Regions from separate parts of the Rhodoferax sp. XS2R6 genome, predicted to be linked through region 2. Evidence: predicted binding sites of a transcription regulator. Region 2 holds the regulator's gene; each other region holds the start of a gene.
The links. The regulator sigma-54, encoded in region 2, starts transcription at its own class of promoters, with help from an activator protein. The targets are predictions, from matches to a motif close to TGGCANGNAANCTGCTTT.
Positions count from the first base shown of each region.

Region 1: AC097A_RS07090 (ANTAR domain-containing response regulator) is a predicted target of sigma-54. The motif match lies at 5,165-5,182, and genes of this name have one in related genera.
Region 3: glnK (P-II family nitrogen regulator) is a predicted target of sigma-54. The motif match lies at 2,493-2,510, and genes of this name have one in related genera.

Region 1 is NZ_JBWMAY010000002.1:117,175-124,798, reverse strand. It holds gene pnp (polyribonucleotide nucleotidyltransferase) at 1-1,527, opposite strand, end outside; gene rpsO (30S ribosomal protein S15) at 1,748-2,014, opposite strand; gene AC097A_RS07105 (branched-chain amino acid ABC transporter substrate-binding protein) at 2,145-3,458, opposite strand; gene AC097A_RS07100 (Hsp20/alpha crystallin family protein) at 3,552-3,941, shown strand; gene tsaD (tRNA (adenosine(37)-N6)-threonylcarbamoyltransferase complex transferase subunit TsaD) at 4,011-5,066, opposite strand; gene AC097A_RS07090 (ANTAR domain-containing response regulator) at 5,196-5,843, shown strand; gene AC097A_RS07085 (hypothetical protein) at 5,910-6,359, shown strand; gene AC097A_RS07080 (ABC transporter substrate-binding protein) at 6,732-7,624, shown strand, end outside.
Region 2 is NZ_JBWMAY010000006.1:22,847-30,470, reverse strand. It holds gene argS (arginine--tRNA ligase) at 1-1,373, shown strand, start outside; gene AC097A_RS17360 (SPOR domain-containing protein) at 1,395-2,063, shown strand; gene AC097A_RS17355 (thiol:disulfide interchange protein DsbA/DsbL) at 2,132-2,785, shown strand; gene AC097A_RS17350 (exopolyphosphatase) at 2,880-3,812, shown strand; gene lptA (lipopolysaccharide transport periplasmic protein LptA) at 3,888-4,496, shown strand; gene lptB (LPS export ABC transporter ATP-binding protein) at 4,493-5,269, shown strand; gene rpoN (RNA polymerase factor sigma-54) at 5,269-6,873, shown strand; gene AC097A_RS17330 (THUMP domain-containing class I SAM-dependent RNA methyltransferase) at 6,870-7,624, shown strand, end outside.
Region 3 is NZ_JBWMAY010000005.1:82,221-89,844, forward strand. It holds gene AC097A_RS16420 (aldose 1-epimerase) at 1-420, opposite strand, end outside; gene AC097A_RS16425 (ammonium transporter) at 531-2,048, opposite strand; gene glnK (P-II family nitrogen regulator) at 2,069-2,407, opposite strand; gene AC097A_RS16435 (YifB family Mg chelatase-like AAA ATPase) at 2,659-4,203, shown strand; gene AC097A_RS16440 (substrate-binding periplasmic protein) at 4,267-5,028, opposite strand; gene AC097A_RS16445 (tetratricopeptide repeat protein) at 5,037-6,158, opposite strand; gene AC097A_RS16450 (ExeA family protein) at 6,155-7,054, opposite strand; gene AC097A_RS16455 (secretin N-terminal domain-containing protein) at 7,054-7,624, opposite strand, start outside.

The sequences.
Region 1 (7,624 bases), on a different contig from region 2:
CATCTGCAGCGCAGTGATACCGTTGGTGGTACCGGCCACCTTGAAGTCCATATCGCCCAGGTGATCTTCGTCACCCAGGATGTCGGTCAACACGGCAAAGCGGTTGTCGTCCTTGATCAGACCCATGGCGATACCGGCCACGTGCGCCTTCAAAGGCACGCCAGCGTCCATCAGCGACAGGCAGCCGCCGCAGACGGAAGCCATCGACGAGGATCCGTTGGATTCGGTGATTTCCGACACCACACGCATGGTGTAGGGGAACTCTTCTTTCGTTGGCAACACGGCAACCAGTGCGCGCTTGGCCAGACGGCCGTGGCCGATTTCGCGGCGCTTGGGCGTGCCCACGCGACCGGTTTCGCCGGTGGCGAACGGAGGCATGTTGTAGTGCAGCATGAAGCGGTCTTCGTAATCACCGCTCAGAGCGTCGATACGCTGGGCATCGCGCTCGGTACCCAGGGTGGCAATCACCAGAGCCTGGGTTTCGCCGCGTGTGAACAGGGCGGAACCGTGGGTGCGGGGCAGCACTCCGTTGCGGATTTCAATGGCGCGCACGGTGCGGGTGTCGCGGCCGTCGATACGGGGCTCGCCGGCCAGAATCTGGCTGCGCACGATCTTGGCTTCGATGTCGAACAACAGACCTTCCACCGCCACGCTGTCAAATGCAGCGCCGTCGGCCTTCAGGGCAGCCATGACTTCGGAATAAGCAGCGCGGCAGGCTTGGGTACGGGCTTGTTTGTTGCGGATTTGGTAGGCAGCAACCAGCTTGTCCTTGGCCAGGCCGTCGATCTTGGCGATCAGGGCTTCGTCCTTGGCAGGGGCTTTCCAGTCCCACACGGGCTTGCCAGCGTCGCGCACCAGCTCGTGGATCGCGTTGATGGCAATCGCACCTTGTTCGTGACCGAACACCACGGCGCCGAGCATGATTTCTTCGGACAGTTGTTGGGCTTCGGACTCGACCATCAGCACAGCGGCTTCGGTACCAGCAACGACCAGATCCATGATGGAATCTTTGCGTGCGGTCTGGCCGGGGTTCAACACGTATTCGCCGTTGACGTAACCCACGCGGGCTGCACCAATAGGGCCATTGAACGGCACGCCGGACACGGACAAGGCAGCAGACACAGCGATCATCGCAGCGATGTCGGCATCGACTTCAGGGTTCAACGAGACAGTGTGGATCACCACGTGCACTTCGTTAAAGAAACCTTCGGGGAACAGGGGGCGGATCGGGCGGTCGATCAGGCGGGATGTCAGCGTTTCAAACTCGCTGGGGCGGCCTTCGCGCTTGAAGAAGCTGCCGGGGATCTTGCCAGCGGCGTAGGACTTTTCCAGGTAGTCGACCGTCAGGGGAAAGAAGTCTTGACCGGGCTTGCCTTCAGTCTTGGCAACCACAGTGGCCAGCACCACGGTACCGTCCATGTCCAGCAGCACAGCGCCGGTGGACTGGCGAGCGATTTCGCCGGTTTCCATGGTGACCGTGTGTTGGCCCCATTGGAAGGTCTTGGTAACTTTGTTGAAAATACTCATGTCTTATCTCCTGTGAGTTAGGGGTCATGTTTGGGAGGTTTGGGCCACCTCACCCGAGCCCGGAGCCAACATCACAGTCCACGATGCCATTCCAGAAAAACTCCAGTTCTGACTGGAATTACTTTGGAATGACACAGCTTCGCTCTGTTTTTGCCGTCTCCGAAGTAAAAAACGCCTGAGCTAGTGACCTAACTCAGGCGCTTCACATTCGTGGGACCGATTACTTACGCAGACCCAGCTTGGCGATCAGAGCAACATAACGGTCAGCGTCTTTGCTCTTCAGGTAGTCCAACAGCTTGCGGCGACGGGAAACCATGCGCAGCAGACCGCGGCGACCGTGGTGGTCTTTGGCGTGGGTCTTGAAGTGGGGGGTCAGTTCGTTGATACGGGCAGTCAGCAAAGCCACTTGGACTTCGGGGCTGCCGGTATCGCCAGCTTGACGGGCGTTGTCTTTGACAACAGCGGCTTTGATGCTAGATGCAATCATGTGTTTTCCTAAGATTTTGGGACTGCACCAGAGGCGCCGTCCCGGTTTGTACAACTTGCGCCAAGTGCTGGAACTGCGCTTGGCGTGCGCCCTGCCGAATGCAAAGCCGCTCGATTATAACCCGGTCGCGTCAGGGACGCACCATCTTGCAGCTGCTGGCCTGCTCGGCCGCCGCCGCGGGCACAGTTTTCACCACGCGAAATCCGTAACCCGAACCTTCCACGTCAAATTTGACGCCGGGCGTGCCCTGGCGCTCCATCGTGCCCACCACCAGTGTTTGCTGGAATTGGTGGTCGGCCGCGCGCATGGTGCCCGTTTGACCACTAAAAGTGACGTTAGCCCGCTCCAGTTGTGCGGCGAAAGCTACCATATCGATAGCGCCATTGGCGCCCACCCCACCCTGCTTGCCGGCGGCCTCCAGGCTTTGGGCCAGCGCTTCCACCAACAACTGCATGCGCATGTGGACATAGTCGTCTTCGGGCTTGGGGTAGCGCACGCGGAAGGACTTGTAAAACGCCTCGCTGGCGGCGGTCTGCACATTGGGCAGCCAGTCGGCCACGGCCACCACCTTGCCAATGCCCGCATCGCCAATGGCGGCCGGGGCGCCAAGCGCGTTGCCGTAGAAGGTGTAGAACTTGCCGTCAAAACCCACGTCCTTGGCCGCTTTGATGAGCAGGCTCAGGTCATTGCCAAAGTTGCCCGTGATCACGGCACCGGCGCCGCTGGCCTTGATCTTGGTGGCATAGGGCAAAAAGTCTTTCACGCGGCCCAGGGGGTGCAGCTCGTCGCCCACCACCTGCACGTCGGGGCGCAACACGCCCAGCTGGCGTTTGGCCTCGCGACCCACGGCCTGGCCGAAGCTGTAGTCCTGGCCAATGATGTAAACACTTTTGAGTGCCTTGTCGTCCTTGAGCACATCCATGAGTGCGGCCATGCGCATGTCGGAGTGGGCGTCAAAGCGGAAATGCCAGAAGCTGCACTTCTCGTTCGTCAGCTCGGGCAGCACGGCGGCGTAGTTGAGGAACAACACGCGGCGCGCCGGGTCACGTTCGTTGTGTTTGTTGATGGCGTCGATCAGCGAAGCCGCCACACCCGAGGAATTGCCCTGCAGGATGACGCGCGCACCGCCGTCGATGGCCGAACGCAGTGCCGACAGCGCCTCTTCGGTCTGGCCCTTGCTGTCAAAACGCTCCAGCTGCAACAGCTGGTTGCCGCCCGCGCCGGCGGGCAGCTTCACGCCACCGCGGGCATTCACACGCTCCACCGCCCAGACGAAGTTGCGGAACCCGGCTTCACCACCGCTGGCGTTGGCGCCGCTAAAGCCTTCAATGATGGCAATTTTGATCGCCGAGGGGGTTTGGGCGAAGGCGCTGGCGAGCGACAAAGTGGACGCAAATAGCGCTGCTGCGCCCAATTTCAAGACCTGGCGGGAAAGAATAAACATGGGAAATTTCTCTTGAAATGAGAGGGAAAGCGCTCAGCTTGGGAACATGCGGCGATCGCTGTGAGAGCCGCGCAGTGTACTAGGAGTCACACCATGTTTTTTGCCTCTGCACCTTCCGCTTTCCAGTCCGCCGTGCGCCGCCCCGCTTATGCCCACGCAGGCCGTTCCGTCGAGCGTTTCATCGATGACACCTTGTTCTCGGCCCGCCAAAGCGCCGGCGCCTACAAGCAGGACGAAACCTCGTTCACCCTGACGCTGGACATGCCCGGCATTGCCAAGGAGCAGCTGAGCATTGCCATCGAAGGTGCGGTCGTTCGCATCCAGAGCAAGGAAGACGCCCCCCGCCGCTACCGCGCTGCTTACGAACTGCCCCAGGACGTGGACAGCGCACTGAGCGAAGCCAAGCTGGAAAACGGTGTGCTGACCCTGAAGCTGGCCAAAAAAGTGCCGGTGAACAACGCCACCGAACTGACCATCCAGTAAAGCCCGACCGCCAGCAGCTATCAATTCAATAGCTGCTGGCGCTTATTCCACGTAGGCTAGAGGCTAGTTTTACAGTAAATGCAGGGGCCAGCGGGGCTTGACGTCGAACGCGTAGGTCTTGCTGGCCTGTTGCAAGCCACTTTGCAGCCGCATGGCGGCGGCCATGGCAATCATGGCGCCGTTGTCGGTGCACAGGTGCAGCTCGGGGTAGTGCACGCGCACACCGCGCTTGGCGCACTCGGCATTCAGCAGCTCGCGCAGCTTGCGGTTGGCGCCCACGCCACCCGCCACCACCAGGCGCTTCAAGCCGGTTTGTTTGATGGCTGCCATCGATTTTTTCAACAGCACCTCCACAATCGCCGCCTGCGTAGACGCCGCCAAATCGGCCTGCTGCTGGTGCGGCAATGCGTCGAACACGCTGACTGCACCCGCAGCCACCATACGTTGGCTTTGCACCAGCACCGCCGTTTTCAGGCCAGCAAATGAAAAGTCCAGGTTGCCGCTGTGCAGCAGCGGCCGCGGCAGCTGGTAGGCCGTGGGGCTGCCCTCCTCCGCCAGCTTGGACAGCAGCGGCCCGCCGGGGTAGGCCAGGCCCATGAGCTTGGCGGATTTGTCAAAAGCCTCGCCCGCCGCATCGTCAATGGTTTCGCCCAGCAGCTCGTAGCGGCCCACGCCGTCCACACGCATGAGCTGGGTGTGGCCGCCAGACACCAGTAAGGCCACAAACGGGAATTCGGGGGGATCTGCACTTAGGAATGGGGACAGCAAATGCCCTTCCAGGTGGTGCACGCCCAGCACGGGCTTGTCCAGCGCCGCGCCCAGGGCGCAGGCCACACCGGCACCCACCAGCAAGGCACCGGCCAAACCAGGGCCGCGGGTGTAAGCCACCACATCCACGTCTTGCAGGCTGTGGCCGCTCTCATTCAGCACCTGCTGGGTCAGCGGCAGCACGCGGCGTATGTGGTCGCGGCTGGCCAGCTCGGGCACCACGCCGCCATAGGCCTGGTGCATCTCGATCTGGCTGTGCAGCGCGTGGGCCAGCAGTGTGGGCACGGCGCTGCCCTGCGACTGCACCATGGCCACGCCTGTTTCGTCACACGAGGACTCGATTCCCAACACCAGCATTGCTTGTTTCCTTCAGAGCCGCCGAGTTTAGAGGATGGGCCCTTCACCCCCCTAAAACCGCAGCCTTGCGCACTAGACTGGTGCGCCGCAACGCAGACTGGCGCGACTTTTGCATGCCATGATGCCCATATGACCGAGCCGCTTCGCATCGTCGTGATCAACTCAGACTTGCAGGTCGACGACCCGCAGGACACCCACGCGCTGGACCAGGCCGAACGCTCGCGCAGCCTGCGTATCGGGTTGCTGGAAAACGGTTTCAACCTGGTGGCCTCGCTGCCCGCCGACGTCTACCTGACCGAGCGCCTGGCCCAGCTGCAGCCGGACATGATCATTGTGGACGCCGAAAGCGACGCGCGTGACGCGCTGGAGCACGTGGTGATGGCCACGCGCGACGAGCGCCGCCCCATCGTCATGTTCACCAACGACAACGACAGCGGCAACGCGCGTGCCGCAGTGGCAGCCGGTGTGTCGGCCTACATCGTGGCGGGCCTGCAGGCCGAGCGCATCCGCCCGATTCTGGATGTGGCCATGGCCCGCTTCCAGCATGAACAGGCCTTGCGCCAGGAGCTGGCCAACACCCGCAGTGAACTGCATGAACTCTCCGCCGCCCTGCAAGACCGCAAGGTGATTGACCGCGCCAAGGCCCTGCTGATGCAGCGCCAGCAGCTCAGCGAAGAAGCCGCCTACGCCAAGCTGCGCAAAACGGCCATGGACAAAAACCTCAAGATTGTGGAAGTGGCCCAGCGCATGCTGGATGTGGCCGACCTGTTGTCCTGACAGAGGCACACAACTGGTTACGCCTGGTTAACACATGGGGAACATTCGAGGACTATGCTGAACACTATGTCACACGAAATCCCCATTGAACAACTGGCCGCCGAGGTGTACGACGCTGCGCCCGGTGCTGTGCAGGAGCGCATGGTGTCGCAACTGGTGGGGAAAATCTACGAAACCGCACCCGTAACGGTACGGAGCACACTCATCCTGCACCTGATGAAACCGTTGGGCGTGTTGTCCCTGGTGGCGGTGGCCGACGGCATCTTTGCCAAGATCCGCTTTCGCAGCGGCTGGCCCGAAGTGCAAGTGTTGCCCGACGATGTGAAAAATGTGGAACCCCACGACGTAGTGGCGCTAACGCACTATGCGCAGCAGGTCAGCGTGCACGTGCTGGACGGACTGGCTCGGGTCGTCATGGCCTCGCCGGTGCTGGCCACCTCTGCCGCTGCGGCCCTGCTGGTCCACATCCTGGTGCAGCGCAGCCGCGCAGATCGCCGCACCGAACACCGCGGCTAGTCACGCCGGGTACCCGCCCCAAACTACGGCGTAGGCGCCTGCCCCTGGGGCATTTTCCTGCTTTGGTGCAGTGCACAAAACCGGTGCGCCACATCCATTTTTTAATGAAATAGGCCTCTAGCGCCCGTAGTCATTGCGCAAGCAGCTCCTAAATTCATAGCACACCACAGCAACAACAAGCTGGCACAGACATTGCATTAATCCCTGCGAGACCGGCAACGGTCATGCACTGGGCTCCACCTAACGGCGGGTGGGTTCCATGCAACAGGACAAAGGCGTCCCCACGGGTTCACTTGCGCACCGCGCAGCGAACCCAGTGCGGACGCCTTTTTTGTTTTTCGTTTTGTGTTTTTCACTTTTGGAGCTTGTGCCATGACAGACCTTTTGAAAGCCAAACTCAGCCGCCGTGCTGTTCTGCAAACTGCCGCCGTGGGCGCCATTGGCATCGACCCTGCGCTGCGCGCTGCGGTGTACGCCGCGGGCTCGGACGCTCCGGAGAAAACCGAAGTCAAGATTGGCTTCATCCCGCTGACCGATTGCGCCAGTGTGGTCATGGCCTCGGTGCTGGGCATCGACAAAAAATACGGCGTCACCATCATCCCCAGCAAAGAAGCCAGCTGGGCCGGTGTGCGCGACAAGCTGGTCAACGGCGAGCTGGACTTTGCCCACGTGTTGTACGGCCTGGTCTACGGCGTGCACCTGGGTATTGGCGGCCCCAAGAAAGATATGGCCGTGCTGATGAACCTGAACCACAACGGCCAGGCCATCACGCTGTCCAAGAAGCTGGCTGAAAAAGGCGCGGTAGACGGTGCCGGTCTGGCCAAACTCATGGCTAGCGAGAAGCGTGAATACACCTTTGCCCAGACCTTCCCCACCGGCACCCACGCCATGTGGCTGTACTACTGGATGGCAGCCCACGGCATCAACCCCATGAAAGACTCCAAGGTCATCACCGTGCCGCCCCCCCAGATGGTAGCGAACATGCGTGTGGGCAATATGGACGGCTACTGCGTGGGCGAACCCTGGAACCACCGCGCCATCATCGACGGCATTGGTGTGACAGCAGCCACCACCCAGGACATCTGGAAGGACCACCCCGAAAAGGTGCTGGGCACCACCGGTGATTTCGTCAAAAAGTACCCCAACACCGCGCGCGCCGTGACCGCCGCGATCCTGGAAGCCGGCAAGTGGATCGACGCCAGCCTGTCCAACAAAAACAAGATGGCCGAAACCATTGCCGACAAGAGCTACGTGAACACCAGCGT
Region 2 (7,624 bases):
ACCAATTTGGCTACCAGCCGGGCAACGGCCAGCGTGTGCTGGTCGAGTTCGTCTCGGCCAACCCCACGGGCCCGCTGCATGTGGGCCATGGCCGCCAGGCCGCGCTGGGCGATGCGATATGCAACCTGTTTGCCACCCAGGGCTACGCAGTGCACCGCGAGTTTTATTACAACGACGCCGGCGTGCAGATCCTGACCCTGGCCAACAGCACCCAGCTGCGCGCCAAGGGTTTCAAACCCGGTGACGATTGCTGGCCGGTCGACCCCGAGAACCCCGCCAGCAAGGCCTTCTACAACGGCGACTACATCCAGGACATTGCCAACGACTTTTTGGCCAAGGCCACCGTGCAGGCCGATGACCGCAGCTTCACCGCCAGCGGTGATGTGGACGACCTGGAGTCGATCCGCAACTTTGCCGTGGCCTACCTGCGCCGCGAGCAGGACAAAGATCTGCAGGCCTTCAACCTGAAGTTTGACGAGTACTACCTGGAGTCCAGCCTGTACACCAGCGGGCGCGTCGAGGCGGCTGTGAACAAGCTGGTTGCCAATGGCAAGACCTATGAGTTGGACGGCGCGTTGTGGCTCAAGTCCACCGACTATGGCGATGACAAGGACCGCGTGATGCGCAAGAAGGACGGTACATATACCTACTTCGTGCCCGACGTGGCCTACCACATCGCCAAGTGGGAGCGCGGCTTCACCAAGGTGGTGAACATCCAGGGCACCGACCACCACGGCACCATTGCCCGCGTGCGCGCCGGCCTGCAAGCAGCCGATGTGGGAATTCCCCAGGGCTACCCCGACTACGTGTTGCACACGATGGTGCGTGTGGTCAAGGGCGGTGAAGAGGTCAAGATCAGCAAGCGCGCGGGCAGCTATGTGACGCTGCGCGACCTGATTGAGTGGACCAGCAAGGACGCGGTGCGTTTCTTCCTGCTGAGCCGCAAGCCCGACACCGAGTACACCTTCGACGTGGACCTGGCCGTGGCCAAGAACAACGACAACCCGGTGTACTACGTGCAGTACGCGCATGCGCGCATCTGCTCGGTGTTGGCCAGCTGGGGCGGTGATGTGGACGGTCTCAAGGCCGTGGACCTGTCCGCACTGGACAGCCCGCAGGCCCAGGCCTTGATGCTGCTGCTGGCCAAGTACCCCGAGATGCTGACCGCCGCGGCCGAGGGCGAAGCCCCGCACGACGTGACCTTCTACCTGCGCGAACTGGCCGCCAGCTACCACAGCTACTACGATGCCGAGCGCATTCTGGTGGACGACGAAGCGGTGAAGCTGGCACGTCTGGCGTTGGTGGCCGCCACAGCCCGCGTATTGCACAATGGCTTGGCCGTGCTGGGCGTGAGTGCCCCGCAAAAAATGTGAGATTAAGTGAGAAAGCAGCACATGAAGTTTGAACGTGGCGGAACCATTGTGGGTTTCATCGTCGGTGTGGTGGTGGGCCTGGGGGCAGCCCTGGCGGTGGCGGTCTACGTTACCAAGGTGCCGGTGCCCTTTATGAACAAGAGCCAGAGCCGCAGCGCCGACCAGAATGAAGCTGAGGCGCAGAAGAACAAAAACTGGGACCCTAACGCCATCCTGTATGGCAAAAATCCTGCCCCCGCAGTGCCTCCGGCCACCACGCCAGCGTCTGCTGCGTCGGCCGCCAAAAACAAGGTCGAAGCAAAGACCGAGGCCAAAGTCGAACCCAAGGCCGATGCCAAAGCAGATGCCAAGGTCACCAAGCCCGATGCCAAGGGCGAGGTCAAGCCCGCCATGTCGGCAGACCCGCTGGGAGATCTGGCCAAGGCCAAAACCGCGGCGCCCGCAGAGGCCGATGCCTTTGTCTACTTTGTGCAGGTCGGAGCCTTCCAGAAGGCTGAAGACGCCGAGAGCCACCGCGCCAAGCTGTCCCTGAGCGGGATAGAAACCAAAATTTCCGAACGCGAACAATCGGGCCGTCCGGTGTTCCGGGTGCGCGTGGGACCTTTTGACAAGAAGGACGATGCGGACAAGGCCAAGGACAAAATGGACAAGGCTGGCATGGAGACCGCGTTGGTCCGGGTCCAGCGTTAAGCGCGGGCCCAACAGGAACTTTCTGGGTGGGGCTTTGTCCCACCAGCCTCTTTACAAGTGAGATGGACATGAAACGACGCGAATTCACGCAACTGACCACTGGTGCTGCCGTGGCCTCGGCCACTTTGTTGGGCACATCGGTACAAGCCCAAGCCAGCAAACCCAAGGCGGGAACCGATTACCAGGTGCTGGACCCACGTGCTCCTGTGGAAGCCAGCGCCGGCAAGATCGAAGTGGTGGAGTTCTTTTGGTACAACTGCCCGCACTGCAATGCGTTCGAGCCCACGCTGCAGGCCTGGATTGGCAAGTTGCCCAAAGACGTAGTGTTGCGCCGTGTGCCTGTTGCCTTTCAGGATAGCTTTGCACCGCAGCAGCGCCTGTATTTCACCCTCGAAGCCATGGGGCTGGTGGAAAAACTGCACGCCAAGGTGTTCGCCGCCATCCACGTGGAGAAGAAGAACCTTGCCAGCGGCGAGGCGATTCTGGAGTGGGTGGTCCAGCAGGGCGTGGACAAAGCCAAGTTTGTGCAGCAGTACAACTCCTTCACCGTGGTGACCAAGGTCACCAAGGCCACCCAGCTGCAAAACGCCTACAAGGTTGAGGGTGTCCCTGCCTTGGGCGTGGCCGGGCGCTACTACACCGATGGCTCCATGGCGGGCACTATGCCGCGTGCGCTGCAGGTGGTGGACGTGCTGGTGGCCGACGTGCGCGCCGGTCGCTAAGCCCCCGGGTTTTTACGCCGGGAATGGCGCCAGCCCGCAAGGGGCGGGGCTAGAATGGTTTGGCACCCATTCAACCTTTGTGGAGATTGTTCCCATGGCGCACCAGAAATTTCGGCTTGTCACCCGCAGTGACTTTGATGGCTTGGTGTGTGCGGTTCTGCTCAACGAGATGGACTTGATCGACGACATCAAGTTCGTCCACCCCAAGGACATGCAGGACGGCAAGGTGGAGGTGTCCGACCGCGACATCACCACCAACCTGCCCTATGTGCCCGGCGTGCATCTGGCCTTTGACCACCACGAGTCCGAGACGGTGCGCAACACCGGCGAACGCCCCAACCACATCATCCTGCCCGACGCCGACTCGGCCGCACGCGTGGTGTTTGATCACTACGGCGGCACCAACCGTTTCCCGGCGCGCTTCCACGACATGATGGAAGCGGTAGACAAGGGCGACTCGGCTCGCTTTAGCCACGATGAAATCATGGCTCCCACGGGTTGGGTGCTGCTGAACTACCTGATGGATTCACGCACGGGCCTGGGCCGCTTCCGTGAGTTCCGCGTCAGCAACTACCAGCTGATGATGGATTTGATCCAGTACTGCCGCCACCATGGCATCGAAAAAATCTTGCAACTGCCCGACGTGGTGGAGCGTGTGGAGCTGTATTTTGAGCACGCGGCCAAGGCCAAGGAGCAACTGCTGCGCTGCTCCACCGTGCAGGGCAACTTGTTGGTGCTGGACCTGCGCAACGAAGACACCATCTTTGCGGTGAACCGTTTTATGGTCTACGCGCTGTTCCCGCAGACCAATATCTCTATCCACGTGTTGTGGGGTTTGCAGAAGCAAAACACCGTATTTGCCACCGGCAAGTCCATCACCAACCGCACTTCCAAAACCAATATTGGCGAGCTCATGCTGGGCTACGGTGGGGGCGGCCATGCCAACGCGGGGACCTGCCAGGTCGAGAATGACCGCGCGGCCGAGGTGCTGCAGGCGCTGGTCAAAAAAATTAACGCCGACGGCTGAGTCAGCCAAGGCGCGAAATGCGCAAAGCGCTCGGTACAATGGCCGAAGCGCTTTTCGAGCAAGTTTCGTGCCTTTATGAAAAAAACTATTCTGTCGGTGTCCTTGGGGCTGGTCCTGTCCAGCGTGGCGGGGTACGCCTGGGCCGAAAAGGCCGACCGCAACAAGCCCATGAATGTGGAGGCCGATGCCCTGCGTTATGACGACTTGAAGCAGGTGAGCGTCTTTACCGGCAATGTGGTGCTGACCAAGGGCAGCATCGTCATCCGCGGCGCCCAGCTCGAAGTGCGCCAGGACCCCGATGGTTACCAGTTTGGCTTGGTAACCGGCTCGGCGGCCACCCCGGCGTTCTTTCGCCAGAAGCGTGATGGGCTGGACGAATTCATTGAAGGCGATGGCGAAACCATCGAATATGACGGTCGGGCCGACACCGTGCGCTTCATCAAAAAGGCCCAGCTGCGTCGCTTCCGCGGTGCCACGCTGGCTGATGAGGTGACCGGTGCGGCCATCTTGTATGAGAACCTCAGCGACAAGTTCACCGTAGACGGCGCACCCAAGAGTGCCACCGCGCCCGCGGGCCGTGTGCGCGCCATGCTGACACCCAAACCGGACGCCCCAGCACCCACCACCCCCCAATCCAGTCCTACCCTGCGTGCCACGCCGCAACTTGAGAAGGCCGCCCAGTGAGTGCGCCCATCCAAGAAGCCCCGGACACCAGCACCGGGCGGCTGGAAGCCCGGCATTTGCAAAAGTCCTATGGCAAACGCCAGGTGGTCAAGGACGTATCGCTGGCCGTGCGCACTGGCGAGGTGGTGGGCCTCTTGGGCCCCAACGGTGCGGGCAAGACCACCTCGTTCTACATGATCGTGGGCCTGCTGCGCGCCAGCGCGGGCGACATCACCATCGACGGTCAGTCCATCGAACACATGCCCATACACCGCCGCGCGCGCCTGGGATTGGGCTACCTGCCGCAAGAAGCCTCGATATTCCGTAAGCTGAATGTCGAAGACAACGTGCGTGCGGTGCTGGAACTGCAGCGCGACGAGGCGGGCAACCCGCTCAAGTCGACCGAGATTGAAGCGCGCCTGACCGCGCTGCTGCAAGACCTGCGCGTGGAACACCTGCGCGAGTCGCCCTCGCTGGCCCTGTCGGGCGGCGAGCGCCGCCGTGTGGAGATTGCGCGGGCGCTGGCCACGCGGCCGCGCTTCATCCTGCTGGACGAACCGTTTGCCGGTATCGACCCGATTGCGGTGATCGAAATTCAACGCATCATCAACTTCCTCAAGGGCCGTGGCATCGGCGTGCTCATCACCGACCACAACGTGCGCGAGACCCTGGGCATCTGCGACCACGCCTACATCATCAGCGACGGCCATGTGCTGGCGCAGGGCACCCCCTCCGAGATCGTGAACAACGCCGATGTGCGCCGTGTCTATCTCGGTGAGCATTTCAAAATGTGATGAAGCAAGGGCTGTCTTTACGCGTTTCCCAACACCTGGCGCTCACGCCCCAGTTGCAGCAGTCCATCCGTCTGCTGCAGCTCTCCACGCTCGAGCTCAGCCAGGAAGTGGAGCAGATGCTGGACGAGAACCCGTTTTTGGAGCTGACCGAGGACCGGGCCGAGCGCGAAGACTTTGGGCTGAATGCCGTGGATGCCACGGTCAGCGAAGGCGACCGCTTGTCCGAGAGCAGCGAGGTGGATTACGCACCCAGTGCGGTGGCGGACTACGCCACCTCGACCAGCACCAGCAGCAATGACGAAGAAGCCACGCCGCTGAGCAGCAGCGACGAACCCAACTGGGAAGGCGACGGCACCACCGAAATGACGCCCGACGATGGCGAGTGGGGCGTGGACGCCAAGGCCAACAACCTGGGTGATGACGAAGAGAAAGACGCCACCGAGCTGGCGCGCTCCACCGAATCGCTGCAGGCCTTTTTGCACCGCCAGGCCCTGAGCCTGCGCACCAATGCTACCGATGCGGCCGCGCTGCGCTTCCTGATCGAATCGCTCAACGACGATGGCTACTTGGAAGACCCTTTGGAAGAGCTGGCGCGCAGCCTGAGCCCTGGCGACGAAGAACAGCTGCAAGACCTGGTGCACCACTTCACGGTGGCGCTGGGCCTGCTGCACAGTCTGGAGCCCGTGGGCGTGGGCGCGCGTGACCTAGGCGAATGCCTGCGTTTGCAGATCAAGGCCTTGCTGGCCCAGGCCGAGGTGGATGGTGAAGACGAACGCGCCGAGCTGCTGCGGGTGGCGCTGGGCATTTGCAGCAAACCCATAGACCTGCTGGCCAGGCGTGACATCAAGCGCCTGGTGCAAATGGGCGTGGGCAGCGATGCGCTGGTGCGCGAAGCGATAGCGCTCATCGCGCGGCTGGAGCCCAAGCCCGGACGCCGCTTCATCGACGTGGAGCGCAACATCGTGGTGCCCGACGTACTGGTGGTGTCGATTGGCAAGGTCGGCGGCATGCCGAAGTTCCGCGTGCAGCTCAACCCCGAGGTGATGCCGCGCCTCAAGGTGCACGACATTTACGCCAACGTGCTGCGCAACCACCGCGGGGGGCGCGACGGTGCCGGCCACGCCGCCCTGCAGCAGCGCCTGCAGGAGGCGCGCTGGTTCATCAAAAACATTCAGCAGCGCTTTGACACCATCCTGCGCGTGAGCACGGCCATCGTGGAGCGGCAGAAAAACTTCTTCACCCACGGCGAGCTGGCCATGCGCCCGCTGGTGCTGCGCGAAATTGCCGACGAGCTGGGGCTACACGAGTCCACCATCAGCCGCGTGACCACGGCCAAGTACATGGCCACGCCGTTTGGTACCTTCGAGCTCAAGTACTTCTTTGGCTCTGGTTTGGGCACCGAGAGCGGCGGCAATGCCTCCAGCACCGCGGTGCGTGCGCTCATCAAACAGTTCATCGCCTCCGAGAGCGCCAAAAAGCCCTTGAGTGACAACCAGATCTCTGACATGCTCAAAGAGCAGGGCATCGAATGCGCCCGGCGCACCGTGGCCAAATACCGCGAGGGCCTGAAGATCGCCCCCGCCTCACTCCGCAAAGCGCTATGAACCAATTGACCCTTTTTCTCCCCTGCGCCGCTGGCGTGGAGGAGTACCTGTCGCCGGAGATTTTGCAAATCACCGGCTTGCCGCCCGGCTGCGTGACCAAGCAGCGCGGTGGTGTGGCGGTGCGCACCTCGTTTGCGCACGCCATGTTACTCAACCTGTACAGCCGCCTCTCGCAGCGCGTGCTGGTGCTGGTGTCGTACACCGAATACCGCAGCGAACAAGACCTGTACCGCGCCGGCCTGCAAGTGCCATGGGAGCAATGGTTCACGCCCAAGGAGAGCATCAAGGTTGAGGTGACCGCGCAGCACAGCCCGCTGACCTCGCTGAACTTTGCCGCGCTCAAGGTGAAGGACGCCGTGTGTGACCGCTTCCGCGAAGTGGCGGGCGGCGTGCGCCCTGACGTGAACACGCAGTGGCCCGATGTGCGCATCTACGCTCACCTGACCACCGACAGCTGCTCGCTCTATATCGACACTTCGGGCGAACCGCTGTTCAAACGCGGCTGGCGCGAGGACAAGGGCGACGCGCCGCTGAAAGAAACCCTGGCCGCGGCGATGATCGCCGCCAGCGGCTGGGCCTCGGGCGACGACGATTTGATGCCGCTGTATGACCCCTGCTGCGGCAGCGGCACGGTGGCCATTGAAGCTGCACAGATTGCCTGCAACATCGCGGCCGGCTCGCTGCGCCGCTTTGCGTTCGAAAAATACCGGCCCTTCCGCTCGCAGGAATGGGCAGACATGAAGGCCGAGGC
Region 3 (7,624 bases), on a different contig from region 2:
GATGGAGAGCGACATCTCCAGCGCCCCGGCTTCCAGCTTGAAGGCCTGGGAGCAATCGAAATCAAACGGCCAGGCGGCATCGGCTCGGTGCTCCAGGGACAGCAACGCAAACGTATCGGACGACTCCAGCACCGCCCAGGGGCGCTGCCAGCCCACGCCGTGGATGGCATGCGGCTCGGGGTCAAAGTTGCGGACCAGCGGATGGCTGGTGCCTGCCCATTGCAGTTGGGCCTGTCCAATGCGGTTGGAAAACGGCACCAGCGGGTAACTGCCGGACTGGCGCACCGTCTGCATTTGCGCACCGGGCACGGAGCTCAATACGGGATCGGTCCCCAACCACAGGCCGGCAATGCTACCGCCCAATTCAGGTTTGATGTCGCACAGCAAATCGCCGTGGCGCAGGGTGAGTGTGGAAGTCATGGCGGGATTGTGCACCGCGAAGCGGCGAAAAAAGGCCCGGCGGGACCAAAGTCCGACCGGGCCAATGTCTCAAGAAGAATTGAAACTAGTTCGTAACCGAATCCTGGGGATTAACGGTTGTAGGCGGTTTCGCCATGGCTGGAGATGTCCAGACCTTCGCGCTCGTCTTCTTCGCTGACGCGCAGACCAATCACCAGGTCCACCAGCTTGAAGGCGATGAAGGAAACCACAGCAGACCACACGATGGTGACCAGCACGCCTTGGGTCTGGATCCAGACTTGGGTGCCGATGGAGTAGCCTTCGGCCACTGCGTTGGTCACGTAGTCGTACACGCCTGTGCCGCCCAGAGAAGGCGAAGCGAACACGCCAGTCAAAATGGCACCAACGATACCGCCGACGCCGTGCACACCGAACACGTCCAGGGAGTCATCGGCACCCAGCAGGCGCTTCAGACCGTTCACACCCCACAGGCAGGCAAAACCGCCCACCAGGCCGATGATGATGGCGCCCATGGGGCCCACAAAACCGCAAGCAGGCGTGATGGCAACCAGACCAGCCACGGCGCCGGAAGCAGCACCCAGCATGGAGGCTTTGCCACGGGTCAGGGCTTCACCGGTAATCCAGGCCAGGGTCGCAGCAGCGGTGGCCAACAAGGTGTTGATGAAGGCCAAGGCGGTCAGGCCGTTGGCTTCCAGGTTGGAGCCGGCGTTGAAGCCGAACCAGCCAAACCACAGCATGGCAGCGCCGACCATGGTCAATGTCAGGCTGTGAGGGGCCATGGCTTCTTTGCCGTAACCGATGCGCTTGCCCACCACGTAGGCACCAACCAAACCAGCAACCGCGGCGTTGATGTGCACCACGGTGCCACCAGCGAAGTCCAGTGCGCCCTTGGCCCACAAGAAACCAGCTGCGCCCACCACTTTTTCCAGCGAAGCAGCGTCAGAGATCGCGTCAGGGCCGGCCCAGTACCAGACCATGTGTGCCATGGGCAGGTAGCTGAAGGTGAACCACAACACGCTGAAAGCCAGCACGGCGGAGAACTTGATACGTTCGGCGAAGGCACCAACGATCAGTGCGCAGGTGATGGCGGCAAACGTTGCCTGGAAGGCCACGAATGTCAGTTCAGGAATGACCACGCCTTTGCTGAAGGTTGCTGCCACGGATTCCGTGGTTACGCCCTTGAGGAACAGCTTGTCCAGTGTGCCAATGAATGCACCGTCGCCACCGAAGGCCAGGGTGTAACCGTAGACAGCCCACAGGATGTAGATCAGTGCACTGACCACAAACACCTGCATCAGCACGGACAGCATGTTTTTGCTGCGCACCAAGCCGCCGTAGAACAGGGCCAGACCAGGCAATGTCATGAAGATCACCAAGGCGGTAGCCGTGGTCATCCAGGCGGTGTCACCTTTGTTAGGGACCAGGGGAGCCGCAGCGGGGGCGGCAGGCGCCGCTTCAGCCGCGGCGGGTGCCGGGGCAGCAGCAGGCGCCGCCGCATCAGCGGGGGCAGCAGCGGCCGGTGCGGCAGCCGCTGGGGCTTCGGCGGGTTTGGCGTCTTGGGCCAGCGCAATGGATCCGGCCGTCAGCAGGCTCAGGCCCAAGGCCAGGGAAGCAAGCAATTTTTTCATGTTGTGGGCTCTCTTTCTGGTTACAGCGCTTCTTTGCCGGTTTCGCCGGTACGAATGCGCACAACCTGTTCCAGGTTGTAGACAAAAATCTTGCCGTCGCCGATCTTGCCGGTGCGGGCTGCACCTTCGATGGCTTCGATCACGCGGTCCACCAAAGCGTCGTCAATCGCCGCTTCAATCTTCACCTTGGGCAAAAAGTCGACCACGTACTCTGCACCGCGGTACAGCTCTGTGTGGCCTTTTTGGCGACCAAAGCCTTTGACTTCGGTCACGGTAATCCCTTGCACACCAATGCCAGACAAGGCTTCTCGCACCTCATCGAGCTTGAACGGTTTGATAATGGCCGTTACGAGTTTCATGTGTTCACCTCAGCTTGATAACAGTTGAATACAGACACCGGGTCTGGCTGGTCTGCCTCTCCATACGTCTGGAGATACACCCAATAAAGCAGAAGGCATGCCAAGTTAAAAGCCCCTCAAATCCGCGGGGCCGCGCCCCAAACGGCGCGGACTGGAGTAACATACCTGTACATAAATACAGCATGCACAGCATTGGTGCAAACACACTGCATGCACTGTGATGCGGCGCACCGTTTTGGGAGTATGGGTCCATGAGCTTGTCTTTGGTGCAGGGGCGCGCCCTGCTGGGGCTAGACGCGGTGCAGGTCACGGTGGAGGTGCACCTGGCCAATGGCCTGCCCAGCTTCAGTCTGGTCGGTTTGGCCGATGTGGAGGTCAAAGAGGCGCGCGAACGGGTGCGTTGCGCCATCCAGAACAGCGGACTCGAATTTCCCCATAACAAGCGTATTACCGTCAATTTGGCCCCGGCAGACCTGCCCAAAGACTCCGGACGGCTGGATTTGCCAATTGCCTTGGGCATTCTGGCGGCCAGCGGCCAAATCGACGGAGCCGCCTTGGCCCAGTACGAGTTTGCCGGGGAGTTGTCCTTGTCCGGCGCGCTGCGGCCTGTGCGCGGCGCCCTGGCCATGGCGCTGGCTTTGCGCACCGCCCAGGTAAGCACCCGTTTGGTGCTTCCACCCGAGAGTGCGGAAGAAGCGGCGCTGGTGCCAGACTCCCATGTGGTGCGTGCGCGCCATCTGCTCGATGTGGTGCGCCACTTTGCCCCGCCCCCCACCGGCGATGCCCCCGCTGTGCCCGAAGACCCCGAGGGCTGGGTGCGCATCCAGGGGGCACCACCCGGCCTGCAGCTGCGTGGCCCCGACATGGCCGACGTGAAAGGCCAGGCCGGCGCCAAACGCGCGCTGGAAATTGCCGCCGCTGGCGGCCATTCATTGTTGTTGGTCGGTCCGCCGGGCTCGGGCAAGTCCATGCTGGCGCAGCGGTTTGCCGGGCTCTTGCCCGACATGGACACCAACGAGGCCCTGCAAAGCGCCGCCATTGGCAGCCTGTGCGGCCGTTTTGCCATGGAGCGCTGGGGCCAGCGCCCCACCTGCAGCCCGCACCACACGGCAAGCGCCGTAGCCCTGGTGGGTGGTGGTTCGCCGCCGCGGCCCGGTGAAATTTCGCTGGCCCATCACGGGGTCCTGTTTTTGGACGAACTGCCCGAATTTCCCAGAGCGGCGCTGGAAGCCCTGCGTGAACCGCTGGAGACCGGCAGCATCACCATCGCCCGCGCGGCTCGGCGGGCCGAGTTCCCCGCGCGTTTTCAGCTAATTGCCGCCATGAACCCCTGTCCCTGCGGCTACCAGGGCTCACCCAGCCACAGCTGCCGCTGCACGCCCGACCAGGTGCACCGCTACCAGGCCAAACTCAGCGGCCCGCTGATGGACCGCATCGACCTGCACATCGAGGTGCCCGCCCTGCCCGCCCACGAGCTGCTGGGCAGTCCGGCTGGCGAGTCGACCGACCGCATTCGCGCCCGCTGCAGCGACGCACGCCAACGCGCGGTGGCACGCCAGGGCGTCCCCAACCAGGCCCTGACCGGCCAAGCCATCGACACCCACACCCAGCTGGATGCCGCGGCCAGCAAATTTCTGCAGGCTGCGGCGGCCCAACTGGGCTGGTCGGCCCGCAGCACCCACCGCACGCTGAAGATTGCCCGCACCATTGCCGACCTGGCGGGTGCCGAAGGCACGGGCCTGGCCCATGTGGCCGAGGCCATGCAGTACCGCCGGGTATTACGTGCGAGCAGCTAACCGGGCCCTGCAATTGCTATCTTATTGGTAGCTTTTTGCGCAGTATCGACGGGCGCTAGAGGCCTATTTGGCTTGCATTTTGTGCCGCGCCAGAATTTTGGCGTACGTGCCGTTCTTCTGGATGCGGGCCAGGCCGCTATTGAAACGCTCCAGCCACTGCTGCGCCTGCGGCAGCTGGCGCGAGATGATGAGGTACAACTCCACCGGGTACTCCAGCCCCAAGGTCAGTGGCTTGAAACGCAGTCCCTCGCGGCGCAGGTCGCGGGTCACAAACTCGGCCACCGTTTCGCTGCTCCACACCGCCTGCACCCGCCCACGCTGCAGCATCTGAAAACAGTTGAGCATGTCTGGTGGACGCTCCACGCGGGCTTGCTGACTCTCGATAAAAGGGGCCACACGCGCCATGTTGTAGCCCTGCGGTATACAAATGGCCTTGCCAGCCCAGTCCATGTTGGTGTCGGTATCCGAGGGCACAAAAATACGCACCACGTCGGGATACAGGGGCTGGGAGAACCAGAAGTCGCGCTGGCGCTCTTCGTTCTTGACGTAGGGGAAGGTGGCGGTGTGCAGACCGTTGCGGGTTTCCATATAACCGCGCTGCCAAGGCATGAACCGCAGCTGGGCGGCAACACCCTGCTCCTTGAACGCCGCCATCACGACTTCAGACAAGACCCCCATGGCAGGGGCCTCTTCGCTGGAAAACGGTGGGTAGTCACCCGTCACCAGTTCGACGCTGGCGGTTTGGGCCTGCACTGGCAGCGCCAGGCCCAAGGCAGTGGCACAGAGCGCAAGAAACCGGGCCCCGGCAAACAGGCAATGGCGCATCACAAACCTCACGGTCGGTCGGTCAACGGTACTCCCTGTTGGCGCAAGTATGCCAGTACCTCGCGGCTCACAGGGCCGACGGCGCGGGCTTTGTCGGCCATCTCGGCCGCGGGTCCGGTTTGACCCAACGCGGCCAATGACACCGCCGCCCCCAGAAGCCAACGCTGCTCGCTGGGGCGCGATTGCAAGGCCGTGGTGTAGGCCTGCACACTGTCCTGGTGGCGGCCCAGACGTTGGGCCGCATTGGCCCGCAGCGCCCATAACTCAGGCTGGTTGGCCAGCAAAGGCTCCAGGCGCAACAACATGTCCCACACCGCGGCGGGCCGGCCCTCGGCCAGCTCCATGCGGGCGAGTTCACGGACCATGGGTACCAGCGTATTGGCAATACCGCCACCCTGGTTGCTGCGCTCTGCCGTCGCCACCGCCTCCTGCAGGGTGCTGATGGCGGTGTCGCGAGAGCCACTCGCCCACAAGGCTTGGGCTTGGGCCAGCGCCTCTCGCCCGGCCTGCTGTTGGCGTGCACCCGCAGGCACAGCCTCCGCCACAGGCAGCGGGGGCTTGGCTGGCATCTGGGCAGCCACAGGGGCGACGGGGGTGGGTGGCACTATGGCACTGGCGCTCGCCACCGCCGCTTTGGCCGCAGAAGCTGCGGGCAGGGCCACCGGTGTTGCCTGCGGCAGCGCGGAGGACGGGTTGGACAAGGTCGCATCCATGCGCAAGCCCACACTGAGTGGCGCCTTGGCAGAGGCTGGTGCGGCAGGCAAAGGTGGTACGGTGCTCACGGGCGCAGGCGCAGGCATCGGGGAGGCAAGTGCAGCGGGCTCCGGTGCGGGGGCCACAGGCTCCACTACAGGAGCAACAGCAGGAGCCGGGCTAGGCGCTTGAACGACAGGTGCGGGCGCGGACGGTGCGGCCGGGAGCTGCTGCTGAAAACTCCACCAAACCAAGCCGCCAGCCAACATGGTAGCCACAGGCAACAACGCGGTGGCCCAGCGCAGGGCGGGTGAGCGGCGACGCACCGTGGGCGGTGTGGCCACGCTGGTGGTGTCACGGCGCAACAGATCGGCAGCGCCTGCGGCCGGGGTCTGGCGCTGGTCCAGGTCGCGCAGCATTTTGTTGATCACACTCATTCCGACTCTCCTTGTGCGCTACGCAGCCCACGCGCTCCAGCTCCGGGCCACAGGCTGCGCCACCAAGGGCGGCGCAGCAGCACACCCGGTGTGTCCCGCGCAGCCAAACGCGCGTGCGCAGCGCTGACCCGGTGCTGGTCCTCCCCGTATGCCAGCATCAGGCATTTGTGCGCGAGGATATTGATCAGCCGCGGCACACCACCGCTGGCTTGCGCAATCGCGCGAGCCGCCGCTGGCGTGAACACCTGGGTGTCGGTGGACTCGCCCAAGGCGGCCCGCTGCAAGCGGTGCGCCAAGTAGCCCGGCACGCGCTGGGCTTGCATGGGGCCCAGGTACTCGCTGAAAGTAATGCGCTGCAGTAGCTGGCGAATTTCGGGCCGCGCCAGCTTGTCGTCCAGGTCTGGCTGGCCCAGCAGCACCAGCTGCAGCAGCTTGCGCTTTTCGGTCTCCAGGTTGGAAAGCAGGCGCAGGCTCTCGACGGTACGCACCGGGATGGCCTGTGCCTCGTCGATACACACCACCACCCGGCGACCCTGTGCAGCCTGCTCCAGCAGGCACTGGTTCAGCGTGGCCATGATCTGGTGGCGTTGGGGCGGTGAGGTGATGGGAAGCTTGAGCTCGGTGGCCAGGGCCAGCAAGAGCTCGTCGGGGCCCATATTCGGGTTAGGGATGTAGGCCGTCAGGCACTCGCCCTGCAGGGTCTTGAGCAGTTGGCGGCACAGCACGGTTTTGCCACAGCCCAGCTCTCCCACTACTTTGAGAAAACCCTCGCCACTGCGCAAGGCCACCAGCAGCATGTTGAGCGAGGCCTGCGCGCCCTCATGGGCGAAGAAAAAATCCGTATCCGGTGTGATGGAAAACGGGGCCTCCCGCAGCGAAAAGTGCCCCAGGTACATTATTTGGCTTGGTTGCCGTCGATCTGGATCACCCGGGCACGGGTGGCGTCCATGTCGTCCAGCGCGGCACGGGCGCGGCGGCCCTGAGCGTCCCAGTCGGCCGCAGTGCGGATGATGGTGGGCTTGATCAGCACGATCACTTCTTTCTTGCGGCCTTGCGTGGCGCGGTTGCCAAACAGAGCCCCCAGACCCGGCATACCGGTGGTACCCGGAATGCCCGATGCGTTGCGGCTGGACTCCAGCTGCATCAGACCACCAATCGCCACAATGTTGCCGTCCTGGATACGCACCAGCGTGTCGGTTTCATTCACCGCGCTCGACGCCAGCGGCAGGCGGTAGTTACCCACACTGCCCAGGTCTACCTGTTTGGTTTTTTCGGTCACTGTGGTGAGCGAGGGATGCACGTGCAGGGTCACATTCACACCGTCGTCAATTTGGGGGGTCACGTCCAGCGAGATGCCTGAGAAAAACGGCGTCAGAGTGACCGTGGGCATGGTCGTTGTCGTGCCCGAACTGGAAGAACCGCTGCTGGAAGTACTGCCACTGGTGACGGCGGTCACATAAAAATCG